Regions from separate parts of the Nocardia violaceofusca NBRC 14427 genome, predicted to be linked through region 1. Evidence: riboswitches for the same ligand, from Rfam matches in the RefSeq annotation. Region 1 holds a riboswitch; each other region holds the start of a gene.
What was found. Region 1 has a riboswitch for cobalamin ahead of metE (5-methyltetrahydropteroyltriglutamate--homocysteine S-methyltransferase). Riboswitches for the same ligand answer to the same signal wherever they lie in the genome.
Positions count from the first base shown of each region.

Region 1 (5,747 bases):
GCGACGAACCGTCCAGCGCCGCGGCGTCTTCCGCGGTCAACGGCACTTCCGGCTTCGCCGGGCCGCGGCCCTCGAGAGCGCGGCTGCGGAAGGGTTCGGGCCAGCCACCGGCCGGGGTGCCGAGTTCGCCGCGCAGGAACCCGATGACCGAATCCGGGATGTCGTAGCGCGCCGGGTCCGTGGCGAAATCCTCCACGTCCACACCGGATCCGACCAAAGACAGGGCGAGATCACCGACGACCTTCGAGGACGGGGTGACCTTGACCAGGCGGCCCAGCAGCCGGTCGGCGGCCGCGTATTTCGCCTCGACCTCCTCGAACCGGTCGCCCAGCCCGAGCGCGATGGCCTGCTGCCGCAGATTCGACAGCTGCCCACCCGGAATCTCGTGGTGGTACACCCGGCCCGTCGGCCCCGGCAATCCGGATTCGAAGGGCGCGTACACCTTGCGCAACGCCTCCCAGTACGGCTCGAGATCACAGACGGCGTCGAGGTTCAGCCCGGTGTCGTAGGGCGAATGCGCCGCCGCGGCGACGATCGCCGACAGTGCGGGCTGGCTCGTGGTGCCGGCCATCGGGGCGCTCGCCCCGTCCACGGCGTCCGCGCCGGCCTGCCAGGCCGCCAGATAGGTGGCGAGCTGACCGCCCGGGGTGTCGTGGGTGTGCACGTGCACCGGCAGATCGAAGTTGCTGCGCAGCGCCGTCACCAGCGTGTGCGCGGCCGGCGCCCGCAGCAGTCCGGCCATGTCCTTGATCGCCAGCACGTGTGCGCCTGCCTCGACGATCTGCTCGGCGAGCTTCAGGTAGTAGTCGAGGGTGTAGAGGTTCTCGTTCGGATTCGACAGATCGCCGGTGTAGGACATCGCGACCTCGGCCAGCGCGGTCCCGGTCTCACGCACCGCGTCGATCGCCGGCCGCATCTGATCCACATTGTTGAGTGCGTCGAAGATCCGGAAGATGTCGATGCCGGTATCGGTGGCCTCCCGCACGAACGCCCGCGTCACCTGCTCCGGATACGGCGTGTAGCCGACGGTGTTGCGCCCGCGCAGCAGCATCTGCAGGCAGATGTTCGGAATCGCCTCCCGCAGTGCGGCCAGCCGCTCCCACGGATCCTCGTACAGGAATCGCAGCGCCACATCGTAGGTCGCGCCACCCCAGCACTCGACCGACAGCAGTTCGGGCGTCATCCGGGCCACGTGTCCGGCCACCGTCAGCAGTCCACGCGTCCGCACCCGGGTGGCGAGCAGCGACTGATGGGCGTCGCGGAACGTGGTGTCGGTGACGCCGACGGCGTCGCGGTCGCGTAACCAGCGCGCGAACCCCTCGGGCCCCAGCTCGAGCAGGCGCTGGCGGGTGCCGTCCGGCGGCGGCGCACTCAGATCGATCGCCGGCAGCTTGTCGTGCGGATATACCGCCGTCGGCCGCTCACCGTGCGGCTTGTTCACCGTCACGTCGGCCAGATAGCGCAGGATGCGGGTGCCTCGGTCGGCCGAACCGCGCTGGGTCAGCAGCTCCGGGCGCTCGTCGATGAACGAGGTGGTGATCCGCCCGGCCCGGAAGTCCGGATCGTCGAGCACCGCCTGCAGGAACGGGATGTTCGTGGCCACGCCACGGATGCGGAACTCCGCCACCGCGCGCCGGGCCCGCGCCACGGCCTGCGGGAAGTCGCGGCCGCGGCAGGTCAGCTTCACCAGCATGGAGTCGAAGTGCGCGCCGACCTCGGCGCCGAGGTTCGCACCGCCGTCGAGGCGGATACCACCGCCGCCGGGCGAGCGGTAGGCGGTGATGCGTCCGGTGTCGGGTCGGAAGCCGTTGGCCGGATCCTCGGTCGTGATCCGGCACTGCAGCGCGGCACCGTGAATCGACACGCTGTCCTGGCTCAGTCCCAGATCCGCCAGCGACTCGCCGGCCGCTATGCGCAGCTGCGACTGCACGAGGTCGACGTCGGTGATCTCCTCGGTCACCGTGTGCTCGACCTGGATGCGCGGGTTCATCTCGATGAACACGTGCCGGCCGCGCTCGTCGAGCAGGAACTCCACGGTGCCCGCACACGAGTACCCGATCTGCCGCGCGAAGGCCACCGCGTCCGCGCAAATGCGCATCCGCAGTGCGGGATCCAGATTCGGCGCGGGCGCCAGCTCGATCACCTTCTGGTGCCGCCGCTGCAGCGAACAGTCGCGCTCGAACAGATGCATGACGTTGCCGTGCTGATCGGCCAGGATCTGCACCTCGATATGACGGGGGTTGATCACCGCCTGCTCGAGGAAGACCGTCGCGTCCCCGAACGCCGACTCCGCCTCGCGCATGGCCGCCTCGATCGCCTCGCGCAGCTGCACCCGGTCCGCGACCCGGCGCATACCCCGGCCACCACCACCGGCGACCGCCTTCACGAACACCGGGAACTCCATCTGCTCCGCGGCGCGCAGCAGCTCCTCGACATCGGCCGAGGGCGCGCTGGAGTTCAGCACCGGAAGCCCGGCGGCCTTCGCCGCCGCGATGGCCCGTGCCTTGTTACCGGTCAGTTCGAGCACCTCGGCCGAGGGACCGATGAAGGTGATGCCCTCCGCCGCGCACGCCGCCGCGAGGTCCGGATTCTCCGACAGGAAGCCGTAGCCGGGGTAGACCGCATCGGCGCCGGCGGACTTGGCGGCGCTGATGATCTCGGGAATCGAGAGGTAGGCCCGCACGGGATGTCCGGGGACACCGATTTGATACGACTCGTCGGCCTTGAGGCGATGCACCGAGTTGCGATCTTCGTAGGGGAAAACCGCCACGGTGCCGATGCCGAGTTCGTAGGCGGCACGGAAGGCACGGATGGCGATTTCCCCGCGGTTGGCGACCAGCACTTTGGAGAACATTCGATAAAGGTACCTGCCCGGTGAGCGGGGCCGGACAGTGAATACGGCTTCGCAGCCATCCTCACAAACCGGATCGGCGAGTCTGCGAAGTTGTGTTCTTCCAGCGGAAACATAGGCGGCCGGGCGGGCGGTGTTTCCCCTGCCGCTCGCGGTGGATTACGCTCGGGAACGCAGCTGGTTCGCTGCCGTCGACGAGTTGGAGCCCCGAGCGTCGCGCGCAGCGTCGAAACCGGTCCTCGCGGACCGGCGAGAGGGAACCCGGTGGGAATCCGGGACTGTCCCGCAGCGGTGAACAGGAACGACCGCCGTCATGAGCACTGGATCATTTCCGGGAAGCGACGGCCAGTAGGCGACATCCGGGGCCCATCTCCGGACCGGTCCGCACGACCGATGCCTGTGAGTCCGAAGACCTGCCGGTTGTGCCGGATACGCCGTATCCGGCGGCCACCGCCTCGTGGATCGGGCGGGCGGACCCGCGGCACACCGGAACCCCCGGTGCGGCAGTGTTTTTCGGGGCTTCGTCCGCCGTGCGGCGGTGACCTGTGGCTTCCACTTCTGGAGAACACCGTGACTGTCACAACGCATACTCGTTTCACCGCAACGGTACTGGGCCTGCCCCGCATCGGGCCGCGGCGCGAACTCAAACGCGCCGTCGAAGGTTATTGGGCCGGACGGATCGACGCCGCCGAACTGCAGGCCGTCGCCCGGCAGCTGCGCGCGCAGGGCTGGACCGCGGCGCGTGACGCCGGCCTCGACGCGATACCGGTGGGCACCTTCTCGTTCTACGACCAGATGCTCGATACCGCGGTCATGCTGGGCGCGCTGCCGCCGCGAGTCGCCGGCATCGGCGATCCGCTGGACCGCTATTTCGCCGCCGCGCGCGGCGCCGAGGGCGTCGAACCGCTGGAGATGACCAAATGGTTCGACACCAACTACCACTATCTGGTGCCCGAAATCGGCCCGGACACCCGGTTCGCCCTCGATCCGTCGGCACTGCTCGGCGAGCTGCGCGAGGCGCGTGAGCTGGGCATCGCCGCCCGGCCGGTGGTGATCGGCCCGCTGACCTTCCTGGCGCTGTCCAAAGGTGTCGGCGGCGTCGCGCCGAGGGACCGGCTGGCCGAGCTGATCCCGCTGTACCGGGACCTGCTGGCCCGCCTGGCCGACGCGGGCGCCGCGTGGGTCCAGATCGACGAACCCGTGCTGGTGCGCGACCTCTCCGAGGCCGAACTCGGCGCCGTCCGCACCACCTACGCCGAATTGAGCGACGGGGACCGGCGGCCGAACATCCTGGTGGCCACCTACTTCGGCTCCCCGGGTCCGGCGCTGGGCGCCCTGGCCGCCACGCCGGTCGAGGGGGTGGCACTCGACTTCCGTTCCGGCACAACCGTTTCCGAGGTCGCCGCAGTGCCCGCCCTGGCGGACAAACTGGTGGTGGCCGGTGTGGTGGACGGCCGTAACATCTGGCGCACGGATCTGGAAGCGGCGCTGAGTGAGCTGGCCACCCTGCTGGGTTCGGTCGGCGCGCTGGCGGTGTCGACCTCGAGTTCACTGCTGCATGTGCCGTATTCGCTGGACGCGGAGCCCGGCCTGGATCCGGTGCTGCGGTCGTGGCTGGCTTTCGGCGCCGAGAAGATCGACGAGGTGCGGGTCCTGGCGCATGCGGTCGGTGCGGGCACCGACGCGGTCGCCGTGGAGCTCGCCGCATCCCGTGCCGCGATCGCGAGCCGCCGCTCCGATCCGCGTCTGCACAACGAGGCGGTGCGGGCCCGGCTCGCCGGTCTCGGTGAGGATCAGGCGCGGCGGGCGCCGGCGCAGCGCCGCCGTGACCTGCAGCGCGCACAGCTGCGCCTGCCGCTGCTGCCCACGACCACGATCGGCTCCTATCCGCAGACCACCGCGATCCGCACCGCTCGCGCGGACCTGCGCGCCGGCACGATCGACGACGCGCAGTATCGCGAGCGGATGCGCGCCGAGATCGCGGATGTGATTGCGCTACAGGAGGATCTGGGGCTCGACGTGCTCGTGCACGGCGAACCCGAGCGCAACGACATGGTTCAGTACTTCGCCGAACAGCTCGACGGCTTCGCCGCCACCGACAACGGCTGGGTGCAGTCCTACGGCACCCGTTGCGTGCGCCCACCGATCCTCTACGGCGACGTCGTGCGCACCGCGCCGATGACCGTCGAGTGGATCACCTACGCCCAATCGCTGACCGCCAGGCCGGTCAAGGGCATGCTGACCGGCCCGGTCACGATTCTGGCCTGGTCGTTCGTGCGCGACGATCAGCCGCTCGCCGACACCGCGCGGCAGGTGGCGCTGGCCATTCGCGACGAGACGGTGGATCTGGAGGCCGCCGGCATCCGGATCGTCCAGGTCGACGAACCCGCGCTGCGGGAGCTGCTGCCGCTGCGCCGTGCTGATCAGGAGCAGTACCTGGACTGGGCCGTGGGCGCGTTCCGCCTGGCCACCGCCGGGGTTCGCGACGACACTCAGATCCACACCCATCTGTGCTACTCCGAATTCGGCGAGATCATCGGCGCCATCGCGGCCTTGGATGCCGATGTCACGTCGGTGGAGGCGGCGCGCTCGCATATGGAGATCCTCGACGATCTCACCACCGCCGGATACGCGCTCGGCATCGGGCCCGGCGTCTACGACATCCACTCACCGCGGGTGCCGAGTGTGAGCGAGATCGAGAACTCGCTGCGCGAAGCGATGAAAGCCGTTCCGGCGGAGCGGTTGTGGGTGAATCCGGACTGCGGACTCAAGACCCGCGGCCGCGCCGAGGTGGAGGCGTCGCTGCGCAATATGGTCGAGGCGGCCGCGCTGGTGCGCTGATACCGCACGGTCGGCGACTCGCCCGGACGCGGGTCGCCGGCCGGACAGGCTCTCG
Region 1 is NZ_CAWMPM010000023.1:177,053-182,799, forward strand. It holds gene AC5592_RS19395 (pyruvate carboxylase) at 1-2,854, opposite strand, end outside; cobalamin riboswitch at 3,068-3,286, shown strand; gene metE (5-methyltetrahydropteroyltriglutamate--homocysteine S-methyltransferase) at 3,422-5,692, shown strand.

Region 2 (5,747 bases), on a different contig from region 1:
ATCGCCACGGCGACCCGCCAATTCAGCGAACCGGCCACCGCGGCGAGCGGCAACCCGGCCGAGAAGGCACCGAACTGCACACCCGACTGCTTCCACCCGGCAACACCACCGCGCCGCGCCCGCTCGACCCGCGATTGGATGAGCTGATTGGTGACCGGATTCGCCAGCGCCTGCGACAGACCGGACAACGCGACCGCGACGACCAGAACCGGGAACGCCGGCGCTGCGGCGAACAAGCCCAGCGCGATCGCCGACACCACGAACATGCCGATCAGGCATCGGCGCGCTCCCCACGCCACCACGACCGGCCCCGCAACCAGCGACAGCGCCGCCGCGACAGCGAACCCGACAGCGACCAGCACCCCCAAAGCCGAAGTGGCGACACGGAATTCGACGATCAAGCGCAGACCCAGCGCACCGAGCAGAAACAGCGGCAGCATCGACATCGTCATCGCGGTGACCATCAGCCACGTCAGCAGCGTCCGCTGCGAACTCACCGAGTCGGTTCGCGTATCCACATACAGAAAGTCGAACGCGATGGCGCTGAAGTTCCTGGCGCAGTGAAATTCTCAGCCGACGCCGTCGGTGGTCTCCGACGCGGCCGCCAACAAGTCCTCACGCGCCCGCGCCACCCGGGACCGGATCGTGCCCACCGGCACCTCGCAGGCATCGGCCGCATCCTGATAGGACAGGCCGAGAATCTGCGTCAGCACCAACGCCTCTCGCCGTTCGGGCTCGAGCTGGTCGAGCAGCATCCGCGCCTCGACCAGATCCTCGAAACCACGCCCACGACTGCGCGGTGTGCCCTGCTGCTCGGCCACCGCTTCCCAATCGTCGGTGTCACGCACCCGAGGACGCGCCTGAGCAGCGCGAATCGAGTCGACCACCACCCGGCGCGCGATCGACAACAGCCACGCGCGCGAGGTCGATCTCCCCGCAAAACGAGGCAAGCTCCGATAAGCCCGCACGAAGGTTTCCTGAGTCAGATCATCAGCCGCCGATGCGCCCGCGCGATAGGCATGAAACCGCCAGACATCGGCCTGCAAAGCGCGAACCCAGATCTCGAAGGCCCGTCGGTCACCACGCCCCGCGGCCATTGCGAGTGCGGTGAGGTCATCTCCATCGTCGACGCCACGCACATCGAGCACAGTACTACAGACGGTCGTGGGAACTCCGGCTGTTCGATGTACGACTATGGAGACATGAATTGCGATACGGCTCGCGAAGCGCTGTCCGCGCGTATCGACGGCGAACAGGAACCGGTCCCTGCCGCCGCGGTCGACCAGCACCTGGCGACCTGTTCATCCTGTCGGGCCTGGCATGCGCGCGCGGAAGGGCTGCGGCGCACCATGCTGCTCGCTCCCGCGCCCGCGATCCCCGACCTCACCGACGCGATTCTCGCCGAACTGCCGGCTCCGCGCACCGTGTACTCGCTGCTCCGAGTCGCTCTGGGCGTGGTCGCCGTCGTCCAGACCGCTCTCGCCCTGACCCAACTGTTCGGCGTGGACACCGGGATGGGCCACGAGGCAATGCCTTTCATGATGGGCCACATGAGCCACGAGAGCGCCGCGTGGAATCTCGCCGTCGGCATCGGCCTGCTGTGGGCAACACTGCACACGCGAACGGCCGCCGCGCAGCTGCCGATGCTCACGGTGTTCGTCGGCGCGCTGGCCGCGGCGTCGGTCTTCGACGTCGTCCGAGGCGATGTCGACGCCACCCGGTTGCTGACCCACGTCCCGGTCGTTGTCGGCGTCGCACTGCTGTATCTGGTGCGGCGCACCGACGACGGCAACGACGAACCGAAACGACGCGCGACCGATCCGGGCCGACACGACACGCATGCCGACTTCGAAGCCGAGGCAGCCGGGACACTCCTGCGGCGCGAGTTCGGACAACAGCGCCCCACCGGGCGCCACAATGTGGCCTGACTCCGCTCGGCCCGCCTACGCCCAGGCAATGGGGCGGGCGATGGACGAGGCAGGCTGGGACAACGCACCCAACGGGCCCGGCCGAGGTGGTCAGGAGGAGACGAGGGCGTCGGACAGAATCCGCACCTGCCGGGCATGTGGACCCTTGATATCGACGATTACTTCGAACTCCACGCGATCCCCTTCGACGAGCACACTGTCGTGTGCGGCGACATCGTCGGATCCGATATAGAGATCGATACTCCCCGTTTCAGGCGTAGCTCCGATGGTGGCCTATTCGGAGGCGGAGACGTGGTGTTCGAGACCGACGGCGGCGGTGAGCTCGGCGCGGTGGCGGCACAGACGCGGATGCTCGTCGCCGAGCTCGCCCATCAGATCCGCCAGCGCGTCGGCGACCGCGTTGAGCTTGTGCTGCACCGCGGCGTTCGCGCGGGCCTGGGTATTCTGCAGCAGCGCGACCAAGATGAACGTGATGATCGTGGTCACCGTGTTGATCAGCAACTGCCAGCTGTCCAGACTGGGCAGCACCACGAAACTGGGCAACCACACCGCCACCAGCAGCACGCAGAACGCGAAAAACGTTGCCCGCGAGGCGACCCCGCACGCCGCGGTGGCGAACCGGTCGAACGCCGACAGGCCCCCTTTCAGCTGCGAGGGCCTCTTCGCTGTCGGCGCCTGCACCCGCAGTGCGCGCCCGTCGTCGATTGTCACCGTCGATCTCCTTCATCAGCGCGAGATGCACCATCGATGAGCCACGGAGCATCACACCGAAGGCTCACCGACACGACCTCTTCACTGCCGCGCCCAGACGTCGCCGCGTCGGTAGAAGTGGGCCCCGCCGGCACCCCGCGCCGCCCCGCATTCCAAAACATCAATGACGCCGACGTTCCACAAGATCGGAAACCGAAATGGATCGGACAATCAGGCGAGTTATTCCGGAGTAATCACTTCCAACTGTCTCGATATTGCCGCAGACAACGGCCGCCAAGGGCATCTCGCGACGTTCGAATCACATTCCGACGCATACCCGTGATCGAAAACGGCAAACAACCTTCCCTAGCAGACGGCCGGTGCAAGCATCCCAGCGAGCCGCCCGGAAACCGCCTCACCACCGTGTTCGCGGCCGAATCAGTCCCGCGGGCCCGCACCGCGCGGTGACGTACGCCGTCGACCGAGGGACGCCTTCGGCCGCGACCGACAAATCACGTTTCGATTGCCATAGCGTTGGCGGCGACCTTCAAAATCCTGCCCCCACCGGATCGCCTCGCTGAATTCCGCCCGCTACCCACCACCGATGCGGCGACTTCGAAGTCGCGCGAGCCTTGAACGCAGAGCCGTTCCCGCAGTCGACGACGAATCGGCGGCACGCTTCTTCGCCTACGACACAGGCTTGGAGTACGAATACTCCGGCCCACTAGGCTATTTCGCGCCGATGCCGGGTGAATAATGCACTGACACTGGGCTTCTCGTCTACCGACAACCGCCCCGGACATCACCTGGCCTTCGACGTCGCCCCGGCGACCTTCGGCCAGTCCGTTTCCGCCTCCGAGCCGCCGGCGTCTCGTGCGGGAACGACCCCGTCCAACGACTGCCATTCCGACCTTGTCGACGCAGCACAGGAGAGGCAGGCCAGGCAGGTCAGCTTCACTCCAGCGAACCAGCCCACCAGGTATCATCCGCTCACTGCGATGTCCCTTTTATCCCATTTCGCCGAGCGCTCGGAATTGCGTGGATTGACCGCGGCATTCGACTTTTCGTATGGTTGTCGACGCGACGATTCGAGGAACCTGGTGAAAACCCAGGACGGTCGCGCCACTGTGAGCATCTCCGGGTTCGGGAAGATGACGAGTCAGACCCTCGAATCGGCGGTTGTACCAGTGTTCGGGGACGCGAAAATCCCCGTTAGGTGAGGAGTTCGCATGGCCACGTCGTATGCGCCGAGGTCCGGTTTGCACACCGATTCCTTGTCCATTCTCACGACGGCGTCGTGGCTGCGCCACCGGCGTACTCCCTCGTGAGTGTGGATCGAGCCGCTGCGTCGTTCTTCGGCACCGATATGCCCGTGCACGAATCCGTCCACGCCGCACGCCATTTCCTGGGCTTCGCCTGCCACTGAGCACGAAGAACTCTCGTGTCTGCCGTAGGCGGGTCGCCGGCGTTCGCCTTCGCCCGGATCGCGTCCGAACCATGACCGGTCGCCTCATTCATGACGTGAGCGGCCGCGACGACGTGTAGAGGTAACTTCCGAGGCACAGAATTCGTGCCGCCCTCGTCGGCACGAGTGGCCGCATCCGCATGACCTCGCGCGGATCGGTCGATAACGAAAGTAATTGCACTGCGGTAGTTTCCGCAGTCTCATCGCGCGAGCACGTCACTCGCGAAGAAGGACGATCGATGAAAACCAGGACCACACTCGCGTTCGGAGCAGCGGTCACGATCACCACGCTGACCATTGCCGGCGGCGTTGCGCACGCCGATGTTCCGGCCGGAACACCGCAACCGAGTACGACGGTCGCCACCGACGTCGGCCCCGGGATCCACTACACCGCCGACGTGGTCGACCACTCGGTCGTCTTGCGCACCGACGCCGGGCGGCTCAACGTGCGCGGCAACCAGTTCGAAATCCTCGACGACAACGGCAATCTCGTCGCCGGCCTGCCGCTCACCTACAAACTCGACCAGAAGGACTGGCCCATCGCCGCCCAGGTCGACGGTCGCACCGCAGTGCTGACTCCCAGCCGCAACCCCGCCGACGCCGTCGCGTCGACGACCCCCGACCTCACCCCGGTGGACGCGCAGAGCGACTTCAACGACGCGATCGGCGTCGCCGCCAACCAGATCGGCCTCGCGACCGGCGTCGGAGTCCTGGTCGGCACCGCCGCGGGACTGGGCATCGGATGTGTCGCAGGCGCCCTGGTCGGCGCCGCGTTGATGCCGCCCATCTTCTTCGCCGGAGCACCCGGCGGATGCCTGGCCGGCGCTGCGGCAGGCGCCGCCTTGGGTGCTGCGGCCGGAACCGTCATCCTGGGTGGGCCGGTCGCGATCGCCAGCGCGATCCAGTTCTTCAACACCATCAACAAGCCCCAGAACTGAGGCCGTCGACGCTCGCAGGCCATCGGCACCCAGCCTGCGAGCGTTCAGGCCGCCATGAGCAGCCCTCTCGAACGCGCCGCGAAGGACGGGTCGCAGTCCCCGCCACAGACGGGAGGTCAGAGGTTGGGGCGGCGGCCGGCCCAGGGCTGGGCCTGCTCGAGCTGCGCGGCCAGCCGGATGAGCTGCCCCTCCGCCCCGAGGCGGCCGACGAATTGGACGCCGATCGGCAGCCCGTCGGGAGTCCAGTGCAGTGGCACACTCATGGCGGGACGGCCGGTGATGTTCGCCAATTGGGTGTAGGGAACCCAGCTCAGGTTGTCGTTGATGAACTGGTCGACGATCGGTGTCCAGCGCAGCAGCCCGGCGACGCGGGCGGTCAGCAGCAATCGCTGTGCCGTGCGCAGCGTCGGCGCGAGGTCGAATGCCCCGATCCGAGGCGGCGGGGTGGCTGTGGTCGGGGTGAGCAGCAGGTCGTAGGACTCGTGAAATTCCGCCAGCCGTCGCACGTACTGGTGTCGCCGCGCGACGGCGCGAGTCAACTCGACAGGCTTGGTCGCGCGTCCCAGCGCGGCCATCAGCCGGGTATCGAGTTCGAATCCCGAATCCCCCACGCCCCCAGCGGCTTTGGCCTCATCCACCGAGAAGGCACACTCGACGAACCAGGTAGTGAGAAAATCCTTGGCCAACGCCGCGTCATCGAAGGGAGCGCGGGGCAGCTCCACCACG
Region 2 is NZ_CAWMPM010000016.1:121,502-127,248, forward strand. It holds gene AC5592_RS15600 (MFS transporter) at 1-518, opposite strand, end outside; gene AC5592_RS15605 (sigma-70 family RNA polymerase sigma factor) at 570-1,097, opposite strand; gene AC5592_RS15610 (zf-HC2 domain-containing protein) at 1,203-1,928, shown strand; gene AC5592_RS15615 (low affinity iron permease family protein) at 2,202-2,633, opposite strand; cobalamin riboswitch at 3,661-3,807, shown strand; gene AC5592_RS15620 (CbtB-domain containing protein) at 3,949-4,044, shown strand; gene AC5592_RS15625 (DUF8020 domain-containing protein) at 4,323-5,021, shown strand; gene AC5592_RS15630 (amidase) at 5,138-5,747, opposite strand, start outside.
Region 2: another riboswitch for cobalamin. It lies ahead of AC5592_RS15620 (CbtB-domain containing protein); the one in region 1 lies ahead of metE (5-methyltetrahydropteroyltriglutamate--homocysteine S-methyltransferase).

Region 3 (5,747 bases), on a different contig from region 1:
TCCCGACGACGGGATGCGCGTGCTGGTCGATCGCCTGTGGCCGCGCGGGATGAGCAAGGAGAATGCCCACCTCGACGAATGGTGCAAAACGATCGCGCCCTCCACCGAACTGCGCACCTGGTACGGCCATGACCCCGCCAAATTCGACGAATTCGGTCGCCGCTACCGGGAGGAACTGCACGATCCGGAACGCGCCGCCGACCTGGATCATCTTCGCGAACTCGCCGGGCGCGGCATGCTCACTCTGCTGTCGGCCACCAAGCGGATCGACATCAGCGAGGCAGCGGTGCTCGCCGATCTGGTCGAGAAGAAGTCGGCGCCCCATTGAGGCGGACCCGCATGGCCGGGCCGCACGATCTCACAGCGGATTCGCGGTGTGCCGCACGGTCCAGGCCGGGCCGCGGCTGTGCAGTGTGGTGGCGCTGAGCGGCGGAATGTCGATGCGCCAGAACGATTCCGGTGGCGCGGCGAGGGCGAGCAGGACGCTCGCGCGGACGACGGCGGGATGGGTGATCGCGACGATGCGGCGTCGGTCCGCGACCACCGTGCCGAGCCAGTCGCGTACCCGGTCGAGCAGGTCGATGAGCGCTTCACCGCCGTGGCCGCGGTAGGCGGGATTCGTCATCCAGGCCATGAGGTCGGCCGGGGCCAGGGTGTCCATCGGCCTGCCCGCCCAGTCGCCGCAGTCGAGGTCGCGCAGGGCGGGCTCGGTGGTTGCGCGCAGGGACAGCAGGGTGGCGGTCGCGGTCGCCCGCAGTTCCGGAGCCGCCACTACCCGGTCGGCCCGCGGCACCGCCGGGGAGGCGGTGCCGCGGTGCGGCTCGTCGAGCGGTTCGTCGACCGGGAAACGGGCCGACCGCATCGCCGCGGTCATGCCGTGGCTGATCAGCGTGAGCCGGGTGACGGTCGTGCTCATACCGCCGCTGCCGGCGCGGCCGCGGCGGAGTCGTCCGCGCGCCGGAACAGCCGCGGCGCCAGCGTCGCGAAACCCACACCGATGACCGACCACAGAATGACCTGTGCGGCAAGGGAATAGAAGCGGAAGTAGTACAGATCGTCGGCGGGGAAGCCCGGATAAACGATCCGGCCGCTCGAATCGGTCAGCGGCCGCGGCGTTTCGGTGGCCGCGTCGCCCAGGGCCCGGTTGGCGGCCAGATGCCCGAGTGAGGGCAGCAGCGCCGCGATCGCGGTCACCACCACGACGAAGGCCAGGCCCGCGGCGATGGTCGCCGTCCAATTGCCCAGGCGCGCTTGCAGCGTGCGGCCCAGCCATACGGCGCCCACCGCGCAGGCCGCGGCGATCGCCACCATCAGCAGGTACAGGCCGGTGCGTTGCCCGATCGTGTCGGGGTTGCCGATCGAGGGCGGATTGGCCGGATACTTGAAGAACGGCACGGCGTACAGCACGGCGAACATGCCGCCCGCCACGCACAGCGCGAGATTGCGCGGGCTCAACGAGCCGACGCGGCCCACGAACAGGCAGTACACGACCGCGAACAGCGCACCCATCGCGGCGCCGAACACGATCATGCCGAAGCCGACGCCGATACTCGCCTGCACCGACCGGGTGAACAGTTCGCCCGCTTCCATGCCGGCCATCGTGTGACCGGCGGCCTGTTCCAGTGTCGTATGCGCCTCGTCGCGTCCGCCCTCGTAGGCGATGGCGCGATCGATGATCGGTTCGGCGAGGATCCGGGCGAACACGAAGGCAAGCAGCCCGCCGATGGCGCCGACCAGTACGCCGCGGGCGATGATTCGTTTTTCCATTGTGGGGGCTCGATCCTGCGGTCAGTGGCAGGGGTAGCCGAGGAAATGCCGTGCGTCGTGGACGAATTCGTGCACGTGCATATCGTCGCCGAAGATCGAGACCGCGCCCTGATCGAAACCGATGAAATAGAGGGCGAGCAGCGCCAGGACGGTGGTGCCGCCCAGCCACAGGGCCGTCGTGGGAATGGAGAGTCGCATCGACTCCAGGCCGGACCGGGGAACGTAGGACGTCGCCATGTGACTCTCCTCCGGGGATTGCGCGTCCCCGCTCGATGGTGGTTACCACGCGATCCGAGTGTCTGACTCGCTTTCCGCCCGGCGGAAGGCTCACAGTGGCGCGACCGTCCCGGATTTTCGCCGGGTTCCTCGAATCGTCGCTCGCACAACCATACGAAATCGCGGTCCGGCCGGTCAATCGGGCGGTTGCGAGATCGGGTCGTGACCGAAATGTCAGCGTCGTCATCGCTGTAAGAGGAGGATTCCAGGGTAGTAACCGAAAAATAGCCATCGATCGAAGGGTGGGCTCTCATGAGCGGATTGCCGCGGTATGCGGCGATGCTGGCGACGGCCGGCGCTCTGCCCGCCGACAGCGCGGCGTGGGCGTACGAGGTGAAATTCGACGGTATCCGCGCCATCGGTTACGTGGATCGGGACCTGCGGCTGATCTCGCGCAACGGCAACGACGTGACCGCTGCCTGGCCGGAACTCGCCGACCTCGCCCCGGCGGCGCCGCCGATCGTCGTCGACGGTGAAATCGTCGCCTTCGCCGCGGACGGGCGTACCTCCTTCGCCGCACTGCAACCGCGCATGCACCAGCGCAATCCGGCCATGATCCGCGCACTGACCCGCTCGGTTCCCGCCACCTACCTCATCTTCGATCTGCTGCACATCGGCGACCGGCCGCTGATCGATCTGCCCTACGAGCAACGCCGCCGATTGCTGGAACAACTCGGCCTGCGCGGCCCGAACTGGCGCATCCCACCCCGGCTGACCGGCACCGGTGCCGACGTCCTCGCCGAATCGGCGCGGCTGGGACTCGAGGGCATCGTGTGCAAGCGGCTGGACAGCCCGTATCTGCCCGGCCGGCGCAGTCCGCTGTGGACGAAGGTCAAGAACGTCAACGATCAGGAGATCGTCATCGTCGGGTGGCGGCCCGGCGCGGGCCGGCGCGCGGGACGCATCGGCTCACTGCTCATGGGCGTGCACGACGAGGCCGGGGAATTGGTCTACATCGGCAATGTGGGCACCGGCTTCACCCAGGCCATGCTCGATGATCTCCAAGCCAAGCTGCGGCCGCTGCGGCGGCAGACCCCCACGGTCACGGCGCCGGTGAAGGACGCGATCTGGGTGGAACCGGAACTGGTGGGCGAGGTGTCGTTCACAGAGCGGACCGGGGACGGGCGCTTGCGTCACCCGTCCTGGCGCGGGTTGCGGCCGGACAAGACGCCGGACGAGGTCAACGCTCCCGGGTAGCACGACGCCGACGACGATCCGGCGTGGTTCGATCTCTCGTCGTCCGGATTACATGGGCATCATCGGGAACATCATGTTCCACATGTTGCGCAGCATCCCCATCATCTGCATGCACATCGTCGCTCACCTCCTGCCCTGCCCGCGGTGTGAAACCCCCACAGATCTCACGCGGTGGGGAAACGCGTGGTTCAGCATGCGGCAGGGGCGACCGGGGACACTCACAGGTCCGCGCCCCAGCGGTCGACCGGGTCGCTGCCACCGACACCGGAGGCGAACTCCCGCACCCGCAGACGCCCACCGGCGTCGGACGCCAACGGCGGTGTGGCACCGCCGGATCCGTGACTCATACCGGTCAGGACCTCGCGCAGGGCGGAGACGGCGTCGACGCGTGGTGCCCAGCCGAGATCGCGCCTGGCGCGGGTGGTGTCCATGATCGGCAGGCGCATCATCGCGTCGAACAGTTCGGGCGGGGCGGGGACCAGGCGCAGGCGCCAGCCGACGGCCAACGCGGCGCGCACGGCCCCGGGCGGTACGGAAACCGTCGGCGCATCGAACAATGCGCCGAGTTTCGCGCGATCGATCACCGGGTCGGCGGCCAGGTTGAACGCGCCGTGCACGCTCGGGTCGACGACGGCGAGACTGTAGGCGCTGCCGATGTCGTCGGCGTGCACCGCCTGCAGCCGCAGACCCGCCGGCACGGGCAGCACCGGGATCAGGGGAGGGCGCAGCACACTGCCGGGCACCAGCGGGCCCGCGAACAGGCGGCGCTGCTGGCTGGCGGAGGCCTCCTGGAAGGTGAAGGCGGGGCGCATCCGCACCACCCGCCGGTCCGGATGTTCGTTCTCGAACAGGTCGAGCAATCGCTCGACATAGGCCTTCTCACGCATGTACCCGGCCGGCGGCCAGCCTTCCGTGGACCAGTCCTCGCCGACCGGATCATCATGGTGCACAGGGGAATACGCGCCGACCGACGACGCGTACACCAGCGACGGAACGCCGGCCTGCGCGACCGCGCGCAAGACCCGTTCGGTTCCCTGGACGTTCGCACGCCAGGTTTCGAGCGGGCGATGCGTCGGCTGAAACACCCACGCGAGATGAACCACCACATCGGCGCCGCGGAATTCGGTGAGCAGATCGTCGCAGCGCATATCGGCGCGCGCCCACCGCACTCCCTCGGCCGGCTGCCGCGGCAGCCGCCGGGCCAGTCCGACGATCGCGTCGATCTCCGGGCGCCGGGCCAGTGCGGACACGACCGCGGTGCCGACGTTCCCGGTGGCTCCGACCACGACCACGCGCATGTCCGTCACCTCCCCGCCGGCGAAGGCGACTGTGCGGCTTGGAGTGCGCGCGCCCGCGCGGTGAAGTCGATGCGGAAGTTGTCGAAGGTGATCGGCAGCGCCGCCCCGGGGGTGGGCCGCGGGTGCGAGCGCAGCTCCAGATCCAGTTCGTCGATCAGATGCGCCAGCACGCTCGTGGTGAGAAACAGGACCAGATCGCGACCGGGACACCGGGCCGGCCCGGCGCTGAACGGCACCAGCTGCGGGTACCGCTCGGCGCGTCCGTCGAGCCAGATATCGGGTTCGAAGGTGTGCGCGAACGGCAGGGTGTCGGGGTCGCGGTGGAAGGCCGGTACCGGGATGAGCAGGGCCGCGCCCGCCGCCATGGTGAACCGGTCGTCGCCGCGGCCCCATGCGGTGTCCTCGGTGGTGTCGCGCAATATTGCCGGGGTGGTGGGCCACAGCCGCAGCGACTCCAGAATGCAGGCACGCAGATACGGCCGCGGCATGGCGCGCTCGGGCTCCTGCGCGTCCAGCCGTGCGCGGGCGAGCTGCTCGGGATGCGTGGACAGTACGGCGAGGGCGCGGATGGTCGCCGTACCGGCGGCGTCGAAGGCGAACAGCCAATGCGGGATCTGGCCGACCGGATCGACCGTGCCCGCGGCCGGCAGTTGCGTCAATGCGCCTGCGAGACTGTCGGTTTCGGCCGACTGCACGTAATCGTAGAGTTGCTCGTAGAAGCGCTCGCGCAGCCGTCGATGCGGCCGCGCGAAGTAGGACCAGTTGCCCGCCGCGCGCAGCCGCCACAGCCGATCCGTGATCGAGTCGTCCTCGCGGGCGCGGCGGCCCAGCACGATCCGGCGCACGAGTCGCCACCAATCGGTGGTGAAGTGCGCCGCGTCCAGCCCGCCGCGCTGCATCGCGGTGCGGATCTGCTCGCGGGCGGCATCGGCGACCACCCCGGCGAACGGATCGGCCAGATGGTGCAGCGGCCGGTCGGTGTCGAGCGCCTGTTCGTTCAGGCGGCGGCGCTGTTCGCGGGCCGCGCCCTCGGAGATGAGCACCCCGTGCGGCTGGAAGGTACGCAGTGCGGCGATCTTCTCCCGATTGGCGGGATGGAACGGAGTCGGCGCGCCGTCGAGTATCCGCGAGACGTCGGCGGGATCCAGCGGCACCAGCACCCGCCGCCCCGGCAGCGCCAGTTCGACCGGCCCGCTGCCGAATTCGCGG
Region 3 is NZ_CAWMPM010000013.1:253,846-259,592, forward strand. It holds gene AC5592_RS13060 (DUF488 domain-containing protein) at 1-328, shown strand, start outside; gene AC5592_RS13065 (histidine phosphatase family protein) at 359-916, opposite strand; gene AC5592_RS13070 (CbtA family protein) at 913-1,767, opposite strand; gene AC5592_RS13075 (CbtB domain-containing protein) at 1,789-2,004, opposite strand; cobalamin riboswitch at 2,041-2,181, opposite strand; gene ligD (non-homologous end-joining DNA ligase) at 2,296-3,240, shown strand; gene AC5592_RS13085 (NAD-dependent epimerase/dehydratase family protein) at 3,459-4,538, opposite strand; gene AC5592_RS13090 (cytochrome P450) at 4,544-5,747, opposite strand, start outside.
Region 3: another riboswitch for cobalamin. It lies ahead of AC5592_RS13075 (CbtB domain-containing protein); the one in region 1 lies ahead of metE (5-methyltetrahydropteroyltriglutamate--homocysteine S-methyltransferase).